Regions from separate parts of the Mesorhizobium sp. BH1-1-4 genome, predicted to be linked through region 4. Evidence: predicted binding sites of a transcription regulator. Region 4 holds the regulator's gene; each other region holds the start of a gene.
What was found. The regulator PhoB, encoded in region 4, activates phosphate uptake and scavenging genes when phosphate is short. The targets are predictions, from matches to a motif close to TGTCATNNANCTGTCAT.
Positions count from the first base shown of each region.

Region 1 (4,196 bases), on a different contig from region 4:
CGCATGTGGAACTCCCTGAGATAGTAGGAGCCCATCAGCCAATAGTCGCCGCCGCCCCAGTTGATGACGGTCAGGTCGCCCTTCAACCGCCCGTCCGGTCCGAGCATTGGCGCCAGCCGCGCCTGGCCGGCCTTCGGCAGCCTGCAGGCGAGCAACCGGTCGAGCCACGCCTCGGCGCCTGGACCCGAAATCGCGTAGCGCGAATAGGCCGAGATATCGACGAGACCGGCGGCGCGCCGTACCCGTAGCGCTTCGTCGCCGACGATATCGAAGGCGTTGGAGCGCTTGAGCGTTGTGTTCTCGCGAAAACCCATCGGCGCGAAATAGGCCGGCATTTCCAGCCCCCAGGAGGCCGTCCATTCGCAGCCGGCCGCACTCATGCCGTCATAGGCGCCGGAGCGTTTCAAGGGCCGGCCCGCCGGCAATCGCTCATTGGGAAAGGTCATGACGAAGCGGCGCGCGTAGAACTGCCGGGTCGTCTGCTTGAGATACTCCCGGTTGGCGGCGAAGGCGCCGTAGCGGGCGATGTCCATGCCGAAGATGTCGGCCCGCGGCTCGCCATAAATCATCCATTCGGCCAGCGACTTGCCGACGCCGCCGCCCTGGCTGAAGCCGGCCATGACGCCGCAGGCGACCCAGTAGTTCTTCAGGCCGCGCACCGGCCCGACGATCGGATTGCCGTCGGGGGTGAAGGTGAAGGCGCCGTTGACCCATTTGCGGATGCCGGCCGTCGCCAGGCAGGGAAAGCGCTCATGCGCCTTGGCGAGTTCCGGGCTGATGCGGTCGATGTCCTCCGGGATCAGCTCGATGCCATAGTCCCATGGCGCGCCGTCCATGTTCCAGTGCCTCGGGTTCTGCTCGTAGACGCCGAGCAGCACGCCGTTGCGTTCCTGGCGCAGGTAGGAAAAGCCGTCGAGGTCGACCGCAAGTCCGAGTTCCCGGTCGAGTGCGGCGACCTCGGGAATGTCCTCGGTGACGAAATAATGGTGCTCCATCGGCGTCACCGGCAGGTCGACGCCGGCCATCAGGCCGAGCTGCTTCGCCCATAAGCCGCCGGCATTGACGACATGTTCGGCGACGATGGTGCCCTGCTCGGTGACGACATCCCAGTGGCCGTCGGTGCGTGCCTTCAGCTCGACCACGCGGTTGCGCAGGATGACTTCGGCGCCACGCTTTTTCGCCGCTCCGGCATAGGCGTGCGTCGTTCCGTAGGGGTCGAGATGGCCCTCATTGGAATCATAGAGGCCGCCGAGCACACCGCTGACGTCGACGATCGGTCAGATCGCCTTGATCTCTTCCGGGGTCACCAGGCGGGCCGTTTCGATGCCCACCGACTGAAACACCGCCCAGGCCGACTTCAACCATTCCCAGCGCTGCGGATCGCTGACCATGTTGACGCCGCCGGTCATGTGCAGGCCGATGTCCTGGCCGGATTCGGCCTCGATCTCGCGATAAAGCTTGATGGTGTAATCCTGCAGCGCCGCGACATTGGGATCGGCGTTGAGCGCGTGAAAACCGGCCGCCGCGTGCCAGGTCGAGCCGGCCGTCAGTTCGGCGCGCTCGATCAGCGCCACGTCGCTCCAGCCGAACCGTGTCAGATGGTAGAGCACCGAGGCGCCGACCACGCCACCTCCGATGACGACTGCGCGGTAATGCGACTTCAAGGCTTCCCTCCTGGTCTGTCAGAGGGGACACCATATATGGACTGTACATTAGTGTCTAGTGCGCTGAATACGACCGATGGCCCGATCAATAATCTCACGCCGTCCAGTATTTTTATCGCCACACGGAGACCCCGGCGGGCCGACATCGCGCACTGTCACGCAAGCATCATGTTGACGCCGTAGATCGCTTTCGGGGAGGCATGCGCGGCATCGTCGATGCGGCACCTCTTTTCATTTTTGCCCTTCGGCCGCTGCGGCGTGCTTCGTCACAAAGAGGATTGTCCATGAAACATTTGAACCGAAGCGTCGCGCTCGGCGCGACACTCGCTCTGTTCACCGCCCTCACCCCGGCGCTTGCCGATGGCGTGGCCTATATCAACAAGGGCCTGGTCGGCGTCGGCCGCATTCCGGCCGCACAGCGCGACAAGTTCGGCGAGACGTTCGGCTCGGGCTCCGGCATGGCGATCGACACATCCGGCTGGACGCATGATGCCGGCACCTACAAGGGGTCGCTCTGGCTGCTGCCCGACCGTGGCTACAATGTCGCCGGCACCACCGATTACCGGCCGCGCCTCAACACGATCGGCATCGAGTTCACGCCTGTCGCGCCGGGCGCTGCTCCCGCCGCCGGCCAGGAGCAGACCGGCGTCAAGGCGACGCTTGCCGACACCATGCTTCTCACCGACGACAAGGGCGCCGATGCCACCGGCCTCGATCCGTTGTCGGATGTACGCCCGGCCGCGGGCGACATGCCGATGCTGCCCGTCGCCACCAACGGCAAGCTCGCTCTCGACAACGAAGCGATCGTGCGGCTGCCCGACGGTTCGATGTTCATCTCCGACGAATACGGCCCCAACATCTACCGGTTCTCCGCGCAAGGCCGCCTGATGTCGGCGACCCAGCCGCCGGCGGCACTCGTGCCGATGCGCAAGGGAGTGCCGAACTTCTCCTCCGACAACCCAGGCCCGGGTGCCGCCGACCCTGACCCGAAGGATCCCGAGACCGGGCGCCAGAACAACCAGGGCCTCGAAGGCATGGCGATGACGCCGGACGGCAAGTTCCTGATCGCGGTGCTGCAGTCGGCTCCGAGGCAGGACGGCGGCGATTCCCCTTCGACGCGCCAGAACACCAGGGCCCTGGTCTATGACGCCTCCGACCTCGCCCATCTGAAGCTCGCGCATGAATATGTCGTGCCGCTGCCGGTGTTCAAGGACGCCAAGGGCAAGACCAAGGTCGCCGCGCAGAGCGAGATTGTGGCGCTTTCGGACACGTCCTTCCTGATGCTGGCACGCGACAGCGGCAACGGCCAGGGCCTGAAGAAGGGCGACGCGTCGCTCTACCGGCAGATCAACATCGTCGACCTTTCCGGCGCGACCGACATCGCGGGCGGACCCTTCGACGCCGCCGACAAGCCGGTCGCGCCCAAGGGCGTGCTCGATCCGTCGGTGACCCCGGCCAAGCTGACGCCGTTCATCGACATCAACGACGCCGCCGCGCTTGGCCGCTTCGGCCTGCACAATGGCGGGGCGAAGGACCGCAACGAGCTCTCCGAAAAGTGGGAAGCGATGTCGCTCGCCAGCGTGCTCGACCCGAAGCTGCCCGACGACTATTTCCTGTTCGTCGGCAACGACAATGACTTCCTTGCCCAGGACGGCTTCCAGGTCGGCGCCCCCTACAAGGCCGATGACGGCGCCGATGTCGACACCATGTTCCTGGTCTATCAGGTCACGCTGCCGGGCCTCGGCAAGAAATAACGATCGCCGCGGGCGGGCGCGCCTGGCGTCCGCCCCGGCAGGTCGTGAAGGCCTACTTCAGGAACTCCGCGTCCTTCGGCACGCCCGCATCGATCGGCTCGGCCGTCCTGCTCGACACGGCCATGATCTTGCCGGCGGCCGAAAGGTTGGGACGCACGAAGACCTGGGCCGGGCCGTTGACGCGGCTGTAGAGGTCGATGATGTCCTGGTTCATGAAGCGGACGCAGCCGGACGACGCGTTCTTGCCGATGGAATCCCATTCCGGCGTCCCGTGCAGCCGGTACATCGTGTCCTTGCCGTCGCGGAAGAGATAGAGCGCGCGCGCGCCCAGCGGGCTCTGCGGGCCGGGCGGCATGCCGTCCTTGTATTTCGCCAGTTCCGGCCGGCGCTGGATCATTTCGGGCGGCGGCGTCCACACCGGCCACTTCTTCCTCGCCTGGACCACGGCGCTGCCGGTCCATCCGAAACCGGCCTTGCCGAGGCTGACGCCATAGCGGATGGCCTTGCCGCCGTCGCGCACCAGATAGAGGAAGTGCTCGGATACGTCGACGACGATCGTGCCGGGCTTTTCCCCGGTCGGATCGGCCACGACCTGGCGCACGAACTTCGGATCGAGCTTGGCAACCGGAATGGCCGGCAGTTGATAACCCTCGTCGGTGCGCGCCGCATACATGCTCGCTGTATCGCCGAAAGCGGCATCGCTTGGCGCGGCCGACGGTGGGGCCGGCGCCGCGGTCGGCGGCGCCACATCGGTCGTGGTGCACGCCGAAAGCGTCAG
Region 1 is NZ_JAIUIN010000005.1:245,475-249,670, reverse strand. It holds partial or broken gene LB569_RS31935 (GcvT family protein) at 1-1,664, opposite strand, end outside; gene LB569_RS12320 (esterase-like activity of phytase family protein) at 1,949-3,418, shown strand; gene LB569_RS12315 (L,D-transpeptidase) at 3,471-4,196, opposite strand, start outside.
Region 1: the regulator PhoB is predicted to act here: its motif matches at 1,818-1,834, upstream of LB569_RS12320 (esterase-like activity of phytase family protein).

Region 2 (4,196 bases), on a different contig from region 4:
GATCGACCTGGAAGACCAGCGAGGAACGGTCCTCTTCCTGGTCGAGCAGATATTGCAACGGCGTGTTGGAAACGATGCCACCATCCCAGTAATATTCGCCTTCGATGCGGATCGATGGGAAGGCCGGCGGCAGCGCGCCGCTCGCCATGATGTGCTCCGGTCCGATGCGCACTTTCTCGGTGTCGAAATAGACGAAGTTGCCGGTCCTGACATTGACCGCGCCGACGCTCAGCCGCTTCTTGCCGTCGTTCAGCACGTCGAAATCGATCAGGCTCTCCAGCGTGTCCTTCAACTCGGCGGTGTCGTAGAAGCTGGTGGCCCCATCCGCGCCCGAGAGTTGAAACCAGGGGTTGGGATTGCGCGGCTTGAAGAAGCCGGGCTGGCCCATCGTCATGGTCATCAGCGACGAGGTCTGGTTGCGGATATCGCGGTAGATGTCGCCTTCGGGCGTATAGGACCAGATCTTGCGGCCGGAGATCGTCTGCCAGAACTGTTCCAGCCGCTGCAGCCGGCGGCTCGGCTCGTTGCCGGCTATGATCGCGGCATTGATCGCCCCGATCGAGACACCGGAAAGCCAGCTCGGTTCGCAGCCGGCATCGGCCAGCGCCTGATAGACGCCTGCCTGATAGGCTCCGAGCGCTCCACCGCCCTGGAAGACCAGCGCGATACGGTCATACTGCGCCGTGATTTCCTCGATGGTGGCGGCGGCTGCCTTGTTGCGGGTACGCTCAAGCACTGACTTTCTCCAGCTGGGTTGCGCTGGCAGCGGGGCGGCTGTGGTCAGCGAGGTAATCATGCACGACTTCGCCCAGGCCGAGCGTCAGATCGGCCTTGAAGTGGACGGCCGACACAATATCGAGCACGGGCAGCTTCGCCACGTCGGCCATGACATGGGGCCGCAGGTCGAGCGCGGCGGGCGCGGTCCAGGCTTCCGTCAACGTGATGTCGGTGAGGTAGTAGCGGACCAGCTCGCAGATGCGCGGCGTGCCATCGACATGCGGGATGATCTTGATCAGGAAATTGGGGGCGGCGAGCGAGGCGAGCACCGAATCGTGATCGGCTTCCCGGTGCTTGTAGCCCATCGTGCCGGTGGCGCACAGAACGCTGCCATAATGCAGCGTGCCGACGATCACCTCGCCCTCATGGACGATCTTGGGATTGGCGAGCTTCTTTGGAAAACCCCACAGCTCACGCCCGCCGGCGATCGGCGCGTCGTCGTCGAGATACATGGAATGGACGTAGCCGCCATGCTGGCCCTTGTAGCGCACCGGGATGACCTGGCCGGTCTCGGTGTAGTCGCCGAAGCCGGTGGAGTCGGGCATTCGGATGAACTCGTACTTGACCAGCGGCTCGTCGATTTCCAGCGGCGCCGGCACGACGGCTTCGAGCGCCTCGCGCGTCGTGCGGTAGGTGATGATGATATATTCGCGGTCGAAGAAGCGGTAAGGGCCCGGCGGGAAGGAAGGATTGGTGAGCGGCATCGCATAGGCGCGCTTCACGACATCGGCGATATCCATCCAGGTGCCCCCAACGGTTCGAAAATGACCCCGCGCGAATGCGCTGGCAAATATGTTGCATGGCAGCATGACAATGCCGTGTCACCGCGGCGACGCCCTGTCTCGGAGCCGGCAAGGGCCGTCGCGGGGCTGTAATCGAGCCGACACATGGCCATGGCATTGTCATGTTGCGTCGCACAAACTATGTCCCTCAACAGTCCCTCCCACCTCTTGCGAGATCTCCCCATGGGTTCCCTGTCTTCGAAGAATGCGCTTGTCACCGGCTCGACCAGCGGCATCGGCCTCGCGATCGCCCGCGCCTTTGCCGCCGAAGGCGCCAACGTCACCATCAACGGCCTGGGCGACGCGGCTGCCATCGAGCAGGAGCGCGCCGGCATCGAGAAGGATTTCGGCGTCAAGTGCCGCTACTCCGATGCCAACATGATGGACGGCGCCGCCGTCACCGCCATGATCCATGACGCCGAAGCGGCGTTCGGCAGTCTCGACATACTGGTCAACAATGCCGGCATCCAGCATGTGGCGCCGATCGAGGAATTTCCCGACGACAAGTGGGAAGCCATCATCCGCATCAACCTTTTGGCCGCCTTCTACGCCATCAAGGCCGTGGTGCCGGGCATGAAGAGCCGCAAATGGGGCCGCATCATCAACACGGCCTCCGCACACGCGCTGGTCGCTTCGCCGTTCAAGTCGGCCTATGTCTCAGCCAAGCATGGCATTGCTGGCCTGACCAAGACGGTGGCGCTGGAAGTCGCGCAGAACGGCATCACCGTGAACGCAATCGCGCCCGGCTATGTCTGGACGCCGCTGGTCGAAAAGCAAATCCCCGACACGATGAAGGCGCGCGGCATGACCGAGGAACAGGTCAAGCACGACGTGCTGCTGGCCGCGCAGCCGACCAAGGAATTCGTCACCGTCGAGGAGCTTGCGGCCCTGGCATTGTTCCTGTGTTCGGATGCGGCCAAGCAGATCACCGGCACGACCTTGCCGATGGACGGCGGCTGGACGGCACAGTAGAGCTGGTCGAGACAGACCGCCTTCCGGCCGATGCCAGGGGCGCCGGCGGGAAGGCAGTGCGCGTTCCATGAAAATCATCCAGCTTTCCGATCCGCATCTGATGACGCCGGGCGGTGTTCTCCATGGCTCCGATCCGCTCGACCGGCTGCAGGCCTGCCTGGCGGATATCGGCCGGAACCATGCCGACGCCGATCTGGTGGTGATATCGGGCGACCTGACCAATGATGGCGAGCGCGCCGCCTATGCGGCATTGCGGGAGGCGCTGGCGGGCTTCGCGCCGCCGTGCCGACTGATGCTCGGCAACCACGACGACAGGGCGCTATTTCTCGAAATGTTCCCGGAAGCGCCAGCCGAACGAGGTTTTGTCCAGAGCGTCTTCGATGGCGGCGAAGGCCGGCTGATCCTGCTCGACACGTTGGACAACGGCCGTGTCGAGGGCCGGTTGTGCGCGGCCCGGCTGGCCTGGCTGGACGAGAAGCTGCAAGAAGCGCGGGACCAGCCGGTCTTCCTCTTCATGCATCACCCGCCGTTCCGGATCCACATGCCGGTGCTTGACGAGGTCATGCTCGCCGAGGCCGATGCCTTCCATGACGTTCTGCGGCGCCACGGTAATGTCGGCCACGTCTTCGCCGGCCATGTCCACAGGCTGATCGCCGGCAGCTGGCGCGGCATACCGGTCAGCACGCTGCGCAGCACCAACCACCAGAGCGCACTCGATTTTTCGGACAACTGGCGACTGGGCCACGAGCCGCCCGCCTATGCCGTGATCTTCATCGAAGCCGATGGCGTGGTCGTCCATTTTCACGAGTTTGGGGCCGGCCGACCCGAGCCGGTCAAGGGTCGTTGACGAGGCGGCTTTCGCCGCCGCCAAGGTGGGTCTCCCACACATGATCGGAGATCAGCCGCCGGTATTGCCGGGTCATGACCAGTTTTCTATGCGAGGCGCCGCCGACGTGAAAAAAAGCTCCGCCCAGCATGCGATGGTCCGCTTCTATCCCACCAAGGTCGAGATCGGCTGCCGTCTTCCGCGCATCGGAAACATCGTTCTCGCCGAGCCCGCGATACAGCAGCGTCCAGTTTCCGCCGCCGGTATCCATCCCGCTGATAAAACGCGGTGTGAAGTCCAAGTCCAGTCCTTGCACGGCGCTGAAGCGGAAGAAGCAGAAGCCAGCCCACATGAACCAGGCTTCGGGGTCCGCCTGCGCCGGGCGCTTTGAGCCATAGACGACTTTTCCCTCCATCATCGCGGCAATGTCCACGGGGACGATCGGAAAGCAGTCGTGATCCAGAAACCCGAAAAGCTCCGGCCGCAATGACCGAACGATGTTGTGGAAGATCCAGTTCATGGATATGCCGTGCGACCGATTGGGATGGCTTTCCCGGTTCCGCGGCAAACCGAAATAAGTGATTTTTCGCGCCCGGCAGATATCCGCAATATGCACCCTGGCCGACAGATCGGTTGAATTGTCGATGACGACCAGCGTCATTCCCGACGAATACAATTGCCAGGCGCGGGTGAGCGCATCGATGACCCAGGGCGTATTGAAGGCAATGACAAAGCAGAAGCGTCGGGAGCCGGTTTGCCGCAGTTCCTCTGCGAATTTCAGGCCTTCTGGAATGCCGCGCGCGCGAAAATCACGCTCAACCAAGGCGTTGCGAAAAGCC
Region 2 is NZ_JAIUIN010000021.1:36,926-41,121, reverse strand. It holds gene LB569_RS25795 (patatin-like phospholipase family protein) at 1-736, opposite strand, end outside; gene LB569_RS25790 (acetoacetate decarboxylase) at 729-1,517, opposite strand; gene LB569_RS25785 (3-hydroxybutyrate dehydrogenase) at 1,743-2,531, shown strand; gene LB569_RS25780 (phosphodiesterase) at 2,599-3,378, shown strand; gene LB569_RS25775 (hypothetical protein) at 3,365-4,196, opposite strand, start outside.
Region 2: the regulator PhoB is predicted to act here: its motif matches at 1,648-1,664, upstream of LB569_RS25790 (acetoacetate decarboxylase).

Region 3 (4,196 bases), on a different contig from region 4:
GCCGGCGGCGGCCGCCGGCGAGGGCACGCGGCGCATATTTGTGCTGAAGAACCCGATCCACACCGACATCGCCATTCCGGTCGACGACGCGGTGCGCCGGCGCTTCCGTTTCCTGGCCGATGCCGGCCTGCCTTCGGACGCACCCGAAGTGCGCTACCTCGTCTTCGGCTGGGGCGGGCGCGCCTTCTATCTGGAAACGCCGACCTGGTCGCGATTGAAGGCGGTGCCCGTCTTCAAGGCGCTGACCCTCGATGCCTCGGTGATGCATGTCGACGTCGCCGGCGATATCACCGAGCCGCACCCCAATGTCGCCGGTTTCGAAGTCAGCGATGACCGTTTCGCCGCATTGCTCGACTTCATCGACGCGAGTTTTCAGCAGGGACCGGGCGGCCCGGTCGTCATCGACAATGCCGCCTATTCCAATTTCGACCGCTTCTATGAGGCCAATGGCCATTTCAACGCGCTGATCGGCTGCAACACCTGGACAGCGGCTGCCCTGCGCACCGCCGGCCTGCGCACCGGCTGGTGGAACCCGCTGCCGGCTTCGCTTGGGCTGTCGATGCGGCTGTATAATTGAGGCGAGCGCTCTAGGGTTTAGGCCGTCTGCGCCAAGTCACAGCTCGCCGCCAAAACTTCTTGCTCAGTTCGGGAATATCGCTGGTATCGACATCACCTTCGGGCCGAGCCTTCAGCTTGGCGATTTCCGCCTTCTGAGCTTCCGTCAGCGGTGGCGGGTTCGCCGGATCGATCCGATATCGGATAACTTTGCTCATATGCGCATTTTACTGCCTGCGGTGACCGTTTGTCGAATACGAGCTTGGTTGTCGCGATTGCATTTCACCGCCTTACAACCTTTCGCGCCTCCCAGCCGTAGAGCCAGTCCAAATCCGCGGCGAGCTTCTCTCCCGGCCGCGCCGCCAGGACGAGATTGCGCACCAATGCCACCGGTCCCCGGGCGTGCCAGGCGAGGCGGTTGACCGCGCCGCGTTTCAGCACCTTTTCGATGCGCGGCCGTCTCAGCTTCTCCCAGATGGTGAGGCTTTGCGCCAAGTCGCCGGGGAAGTCGGCAACGAGGTTGGCAAGCGTCGCCGCATCCTCGATCGCCATGGCAGCGCCCTGTGCCGCGAATGGCGTCATTGCGTGCGCGGCGTCGCCGATCAGCGCGATGCCTTCCGGCGCCGTCCAGCGTCGCTGTTCGACCGTGTGGATGGGAAAGGCGCTCCACGGTTCGGCGAGTTCCACCAACCTCGCCAGTGCCGGCGCGGTGCGGCGCATGGCGCCGGAAAGGATGACGGGATCGGCATGGCCTGACCAACCCTCGGCAATGCGCTCGCCTGGGGTGAAGGCGGCCAGGTTGAAGGCGCGGCCGCCGCTGACGGGGTAGGCGACCATGTGGAATCCTGGGTGCAGCAAGGTGGTGACGCAGTCGCCGGCGCCGATCGCGGCAAAGGCCTGCCCGGCTTCGCTGTCGGCGCTTATCGTCGCGCGCCAGGCCAGTTCGCCCGAGAAGCGGCTGTTCGCGAAGCCGGCTCCGTCGCCTGGGCTGGCAAACCTCCGCACCGCTGACCAAACGCCATCGGCACCGACCAGCAGAGAGCCTTCGGTGCCGATGATCTTGCGGCCGACTCCGTCCGTCCTGGTGATGCCGAGTGAACCGGAGGCGACGCTGCTGACCTGCGCGCCGGTGGTGAGGTGGATGTCGGGCATTTGCGCGACGCGCGCCATCAGGGCGTCTTGCAGATCAGCCCGGTGGGTGACGAGATAGGGCGCGCCCCACCGCTGCTCGCCGGCTCCGCCCAGCGGCACGCGCGCCAGTTGGCGTAGGCTTGCTGCGTCCCTCAGCACCACGGCTTCCGGCTTGACGGCGTTGGCGACAAGCGTGTCGAGCACGCCAAGCTGGCGCAGGATGCGTGTCGCGTTGGGCGAGAGCTGGATGCCGGCGCCGGCTGCTTCCAGGCGCTGCGCCTGTTCGAAAATCCGTACAGAGTAGCCGCGTTCGGCAAAGGCAATCGCCGCTGTCAGCCCGGCGATGCCAGCCCCGGCGATGACGACTTGCCGGGACCGCGTCTCGCTCATGATCGGGAGGTCAGGCGGCCTGGTCGATATAGAGGCAGCCCGCCGGCAGCGTTTCCGTCGCCTTCAGCTTCGGCGAATAGCGGTAGAGGGTCGAGCAGTAGGGGCAGACTTTCTCATTGTCGTCGCCCATGTCGAGGAACACATGCGGATGGTCGAAAGGCGGGTTGGCGCCCGTGCACATGAATTCCTTGACCCCGATGTCGATCGCCGGATGGCCCGCATCGTTCTGGAAATGGGGAATGGAACCGCCTGCCATCGTCGTCTCCTTAACGCAGTCTCTTCTGCATCTGGATCATATCAGGCCTGTTTGCAAGTTCGATGAAATCAAACTGTCGCAAAACCCTGTCAGAGAACTGTCGCAAAAGCCTGCCACAGGATAAGTTAAGCCGGTTAACCGGCCAAGGCGCGCGGAAGAGCAGGAATCATGAACGAATTGAAGCCGGTACAGAGCGAATTCAACAATGTCGCGGCAGCGAGCCCGGAAGGCAATCCGGACCGTTTCGTCAACCGCGAGTTCTCCTGGCTGCAGTTCAACCGCCGCGTTCTCGAGGAATCGCTGAACACCCATCACCCGCTGCTGGAGCGCGTCCGCTTCCTGTCGATTTCGGCCGCCAATCTCGACGAGTTCTTCATGGTGCGCGTCGCCGGCCTTGCCGGCCAGGTGCGCGAGGGCATCGTGCTGAAGAGCCCGGATGGACGCACTCCCGAGCAGCAGCTCGAACAATTGCTGCGTGAAGTCGAGCGCCTGCAGGAGGACCAGCAGAAGAGCCTTTCGGCACTCACCGTGCTGCTCAACAAGGAAGGCATCGAGACCATTACCCGGGATGCGCTGACCAAGGACGAGAAAGTCTGGCTGGAAGAACATTTCCAGGACCAGGTGTTTCCGGTGCTCACCCCGCTGTCGATCGACCCGGCGCATCCGTTTCCGTTCATTCCCAATCTCGGCTTCTCCATGGCGCTGCAGCTTCGCCACCGCAAGAACGGCGAGGAGATGAGCGCGCTCTTGCGCCTGCCGGTGGCGCTGAAGCGGTTCATCCGTCTGCCGGACCGCAAGCATCACGTCCGCTTCATTCCGCTGGAGGAGGCGGTCGGCCTTTACATCGGCAAGCTGTTCCCCGGCTACGAGGTCAAGGGCTCCGGCACGTTCCGCATCATCCGCGACAGCGATATCGAGGTCGAGGAAGAATCGGAAGACCTGGTACGGCTGTTCGAAACGGCGCTGAAGCGCCGCCGCCGCGGCTCCGTCATCCGCATCGAGTTCGACATGCTGATGCCTGGCGAATTGCGCGACTTCGTCGCCGGCGAGCTCGGCGTCTCGTCGAGCCGCATCAGCGTGTTGACGGGTCCGCTGGCGCTCAGCCAGATCTCCGAGATCGTCTCCGTTCCCCGCGACGACCTGAAATTCATACCCTACAACCCACGCTTTCCCGAGCGCATCCGCGAGCATGGCGGCGACTGTTTCGCCGCCATCCGCGAGAAGGACATCGTCGTCCATCATCCCTACGAATCCTTCGATGTCGTGGTGCAGTTCCTGCGCCAGGCGATGGCCGATCCCGAAGTGGTGGCCATCAAGCAGACGCTTTACCGCACCTCCAACGACAGTCCGATCGTGCGCGCGCTGGTCGACGCCGCCGAGGCCGGCAAGTCGGTGACGGCGCTGGTCGAGCTCAAGGCGCGTTTCGACGAGGAAGCCAATATCCGCTGGGCGCGCGATCTCGAGCGCGCCGGCGTGCAGGTCGTGTTCGGGTTCCTCGAACTCAAGACCCACGCCAAGATGTCGCTTGTGGTGCGGCGCGAGGACGGCAAGCTGCGCAACTACGTCCATCTCGGCACCGGCAACTACCATCCGGTGACCGCGCGCATCTACACCGACCTGTCCTTCTTCACCACCGATCCGACGATCGCCCGCGACGTCGCCCAGCTTTTCAATTTCATCACCGGCTATGCCGAGCCGACCGATGAGATGCGACTGGCGATCTCACCGTTCACGTTGAGAAGCCGTATCCTGAAGCACATTTCCGGTGAAGTCGCCCACGCCCTGGAGGGGCGGCCGTCGCGCATCTGGATGAAGATGAACGCGCTCGTCGACCCGATCATCATCGACGCGCTCTACGACGCCA
Region 3 is NZ_JAIUIN010000002.1:25,405-29,600, forward strand. It holds gene LB569_RS03810 (TIGR02117 family protein) at 1-577, shown strand, start outside; gene LB569_RS03815 (FAD-dependent monooxygenase) at 838-2,076, opposite strand; gene LB569_RS03820 (zinc-finger domain-containing protein) at 2,087-2,332, opposite strand; gene LB569_RS03825 (RNA degradosome polyphosphate kinase) at 2,501-4,196, shown strand, end outside.
Region 3: the regulator PhoB is predicted to act here: its motif matches at 2,420-2,436, upstream of LB569_RS03825 (RNA degradosome polyphosphate kinase).

Region 4 (4,196 bases):
TCACATTGACGGTTCTCGCGCTCAGCATCTTTGCGCGCAGCCTGACCGGACGCAGAGAGGACAAATGAGCCAGATGTTGTCTCCAGACATGACGATCGCCACAGAGGCAGCCGCCAAATCCAAGATCGAGGTCAAGAACCTCAATTTCTACTACGGCCAGTCGAAGGCCCTGAAGGATATCACCTTGTCGCTGCCCGAGCGCAGCGTCACCGCCTTCATCGGCCCTTCGGGTTGCGGAAAGTCGACGCTGCTGCGCGTCTTCAACCGCATCTACGAGCTCTATCCCAAGCAGACCGCAGAGGGCCAGGTGCTGCTCGATGGCCAGAACGTTCTTGACCGCTCGCAGGACCTCAACCTGCTGCGCACCAAGATCGGCATGGTGTTCCAGAAGCCGACGCCGTTCCCCATGTCGATCTATGAGAACATCGCTTTCGGCGTCAGGCTCTATGAGAAGATCAGCAAGGCCGAGATGGATGGCCGTGTCGAGCAGGCGCTGAAGCGTGCGGCATTGTGGACCGAGGTCAAGGACAAGCTCAACGCCAGCGGCCTCAGCCTTTCCGGTGGCCAGCAGCAGCGGCTTTGCATCGCCCGCACCGTGGCAGTGAAGCCGGAAGTCATTCTGCTCGACGAGCCGGCCTCGGCGCTCGATCCGCTGTCGACCGCCAAGATCGAGGAGCTGATCGACGAATTGCAAGCCGACTACACGATCGTCATCGTCACCCACAACATGCAGCAGGCGGCGCGCGTGTCGAAGCAGACGGCGTTCATGTATCTGGGCGAGCTGATCGAGTTCGACAAAACCGAGAAGATCTTCACGTCGCCCCGCGAGAAGCGCACCCAGGACTACATCACCGGCCGCTTCGGCTGATCGCACGCATACGAGGACCAGGATCATGGCCGAACACACGGTTGCAGCCTTCGACGAAGATCTCGGACAGATCAGCAGGCTGATCAGCGACATGGGCGACCTCGCCGGCTCGATGGTCGGCGGCGCCACCAAGGCGCTGCTGAACTCCGACAACGCTCTTGCCCAGCGCGTCGTCTCCGACGATGCCATCATGGATGCGCGCCAGCGCGAACTCGACGACCGCGCCATAACGCTGATCGCCAAGCGGCAGCCGATGGCCGACGATCTGCGTCATGTCGTCGGTTCGATCCGCATGGCCGGCGACCTTGAACGCATCGGCGACCTTGCCAAGAACATCGCCAAGCGCGTCGGCACTGTCGGTCTCAGCGCCACGCCGCGCGACCTTTCGCATTCCATCGACGCCATGGCGCAACTGGTGCTGATCCAGGTGCATGGCGTGGTCGAGGAATATGCGGCCGGCGATGCGTCGGCACTGGCCAAACTCAGGAATGACGACGAGCGCATCGACGTCAAATACACCTCGGTGTTCCGCGAACTGCTGACGTACATGATGGAAGATCCGCGCAACATCACCGCCTGCACGCATCTGTTGTTCTGCGCCAAGAATCTCGAGCGCATCGGCGACCACGTGACCAACATCGCTGAAAATGCATACTATGTGCTGACCGGCACGCAGCTGCCCGCCAATCGCCCTAAGCAGGACGAGACCGCGATGTCGGCGCCGGCGGTATAACAGGGTGACAGGCCGATGATCGCGCCGCGCATCATGGTGGTCGAGGACGAGGAACCGCTTGGCGTGCTCCTCCGCTACAATCTGGAATCGGAAGGTTACCAGGTCGAAGTGGTGACGCGCGGCGATGAAGCCGAAATCCGGCTGCAGGAAAACGTCCCCGATCTCCTGGTGCTCGACTGGATGGTGCCGGCAGTGTCCGGGATCGAACTCTGTCGGCGCCTGCGAATGCGGCCCGAGACCGAGCGGTTGCCGATCATCATGCTGACGGCGCGCGGCGAGGAAAGCGATCGCGTGCGCGGCCTGTCGACGGGTGCCGACGATTATCTGGTCAAGCCGTTCTCGACGCCGGAATTCATGGCCCGCATCAAGGCGCTGCTGCGCCGCGCCAAGCCGGAAGTGCTGTCCAGCGTGCTCAAGGTCGGCGACATCGTGCTCGACCGTGAATCGCACCGGGTTTATCGCAAGAAGAGCGAGATCCGGCTCGGACCGACCGAGTTCCGGCTGCTGGAATTCATGATGCGCCATCCCGGCCGGGTGTTCTCGCGCAGCCAGCTGCTCGACAATGTCTGGGGTGAGACGATCTATATCGACGAGCGCACGGTGGACGTGCATGTCGGCCGGCTGCGCAAGGCGGTCAACAATGGCCGCATGCCCGACGTCATCCGCACCATCCGCGGCGCGGGCTACGCGATCCGCGAGGATTAGGTCTCCGATCCCGGATCGCATCCGTTGGTGAGTAGCTCAAACGGCTTCGGTCAACCTCCAACGTTGATGCAATTCGCGACTTCGGCGCCAGGTCCGCTCAGGCCACGTTCTTCCCTGAACCTGTTTTCGCCTGCACGCCCGGCGCGAAAATCTCCTGGTCGACGAAGGTCAAGGCGCGCATGGCGCAGCCTTCGCGGATGAGCGGCAACTCGTTCGGCTCGGTGTCGAAGGAAATCGATCCCGAATGCTGGCCGCCGGCCGTCTGGGCGATGGCCTCGCGCAAGGCCGGCTCGATCAGGTCGAAGGCGGCGGCGCTGACGCCGACCATGGCGACGGGTGCGGGATCGATCAGGGCGAACAGGCTGCCGAGACCGTATCCCAACGCTTCACCGGCCTTGCGGTAGGCTTCGCGCTCCGGTCCGTCGCTTTCCCGTGCGGCCGCGGCGAGTGTCCGCATCTGCGCGTCGCTGACGTCGGCGACCGGTTCGGTGTCCTCGCCAAGCTGTCTGGCGTTGCGCAGGATGGCATAGTTGCCGGCATAGGCCTCGACGCAGCCACGCCGGCCGCAGCGGCAGAGCGCGCCGCCCGGGCGATGGATAATGTGGCCGAACTCGCCTCCGGACGAATGGGTGCCGGTGAACAGTTCGCCCTTCAGCACCAGGCCCATGCCGATGCCGTGCGAGAGCAGGATGGCGATGAAGTCGTCGCGGTAGCGTTGGGGGTCGCGCCAGCGCAGCGCCACCGCCATCATGTTGCAGTCGTTCTCCATGGTGGCTGGGATGCCGAATTCGGCTTCGAGTATGTCGGCGAAGGCAATGTCCGTCCGCGGCGTGATCGGCGACCACAGCATGGCACGCGCCTCGGTGTCGGTGATGCCCTGGATCGCCAGCGCGATGCGGGCAACACTGCTGACATCGAGATCGGGGTCCTCGAGGCGGCGCCGCACGATTGCCGTGCATTCGCTGATCAGAGCTTCACGCGATATGGTCAGCGTGTCCAGCCGGCGCTGTTCCTCTGATATCACCTGGCCGGCATAATCGATGACGGCGACGGACAGGAAATTCAGCGACAGCACCACGGTCATCACAGCCGCGGCCTCGGGGTTGAGGCCGAGGCCAACCTGCGGCCGGCCGCGTTTGAGTGAGCCGGCCTCGTTCGGCTTGCCTTCGGTCAGGATACCCTCGCCGATCAGGTCGGCTGATATCGCCGATATGGTCGAGTGGCTGAGGCCGGTGGTGGCGGCGATCTCGGTGCGCGAGGGCTGACCGCCCCGGCGCACGGCTCCTATCACCATTGCGCGGTTGCGCCGGCGCAGATCGTCGTGGCGGATTCCGACCGACATGCTTCCCACATCCTCCCCCGTTGCCGCGGCTCTTGACGCCCCCTCGAACATCGCCGGCAACGGGGTAGAATACTGGCAGATGCATCTGGAGCTGTCATTATTTATTCCGAGACTCGAAAAAAGGGTCTCGGCACCTCAAAATCCATCAGAATCGATGTTGACAGTGTTCCGGCGATGGACCAGTGTTTTTTCGAGGCTCGAAAAAATAGAGCCTTTGTGCCGGCCCTCGGGTCAGTTTGGTCGCGCCAATACGCGGCGCAGGGAGGATATCATGAAGAGATTCACAGCCGCCATCCTGGCGGGTGTCGCCATGTCGCTGACGCTGGCTTCGGTCGCGCAGGCGAAGGACAAGGTCATCGGCGTTTCGTGGTCCAATTTCCAGGAAGAGCGCTGGAAGACCGATGAGGCCGCCATGAAGAAGGCGATCGAGGCCGCGGGCGACAAGTACATTTCCGCCGATGCGCAGTCCAACCCCGGCAAGCAGCTGACCGACGTCGAGAGCCTGATTTCGCAGGGCGCCAATTCGCTGATCATCCTGGCGCAGGATG
Region 4 is NZ_JAIUIN010000044.1:15,124-19,319, forward strand. It holds gene pstA (phosphate ABC transporter permease PstA) at 1-68, shown strand, start outside; gene pstB (phosphate ABC transporter ATP-binding protein PstB) at 65-868, shown strand; gene phoU (phosphate signaling complex protein PhoU) at 894-1,601, shown strand; gene phoB (phosphate regulon transcriptional regulator PhoB) at 1,617-2,306, shown strand; gene LB569_RS31735 (ROK family protein) at 2,404-3,648, opposite strand; gene xylF (D-xylose ABC transporter substrate-binding protein) at 3,920-4,196, shown strand, end outside.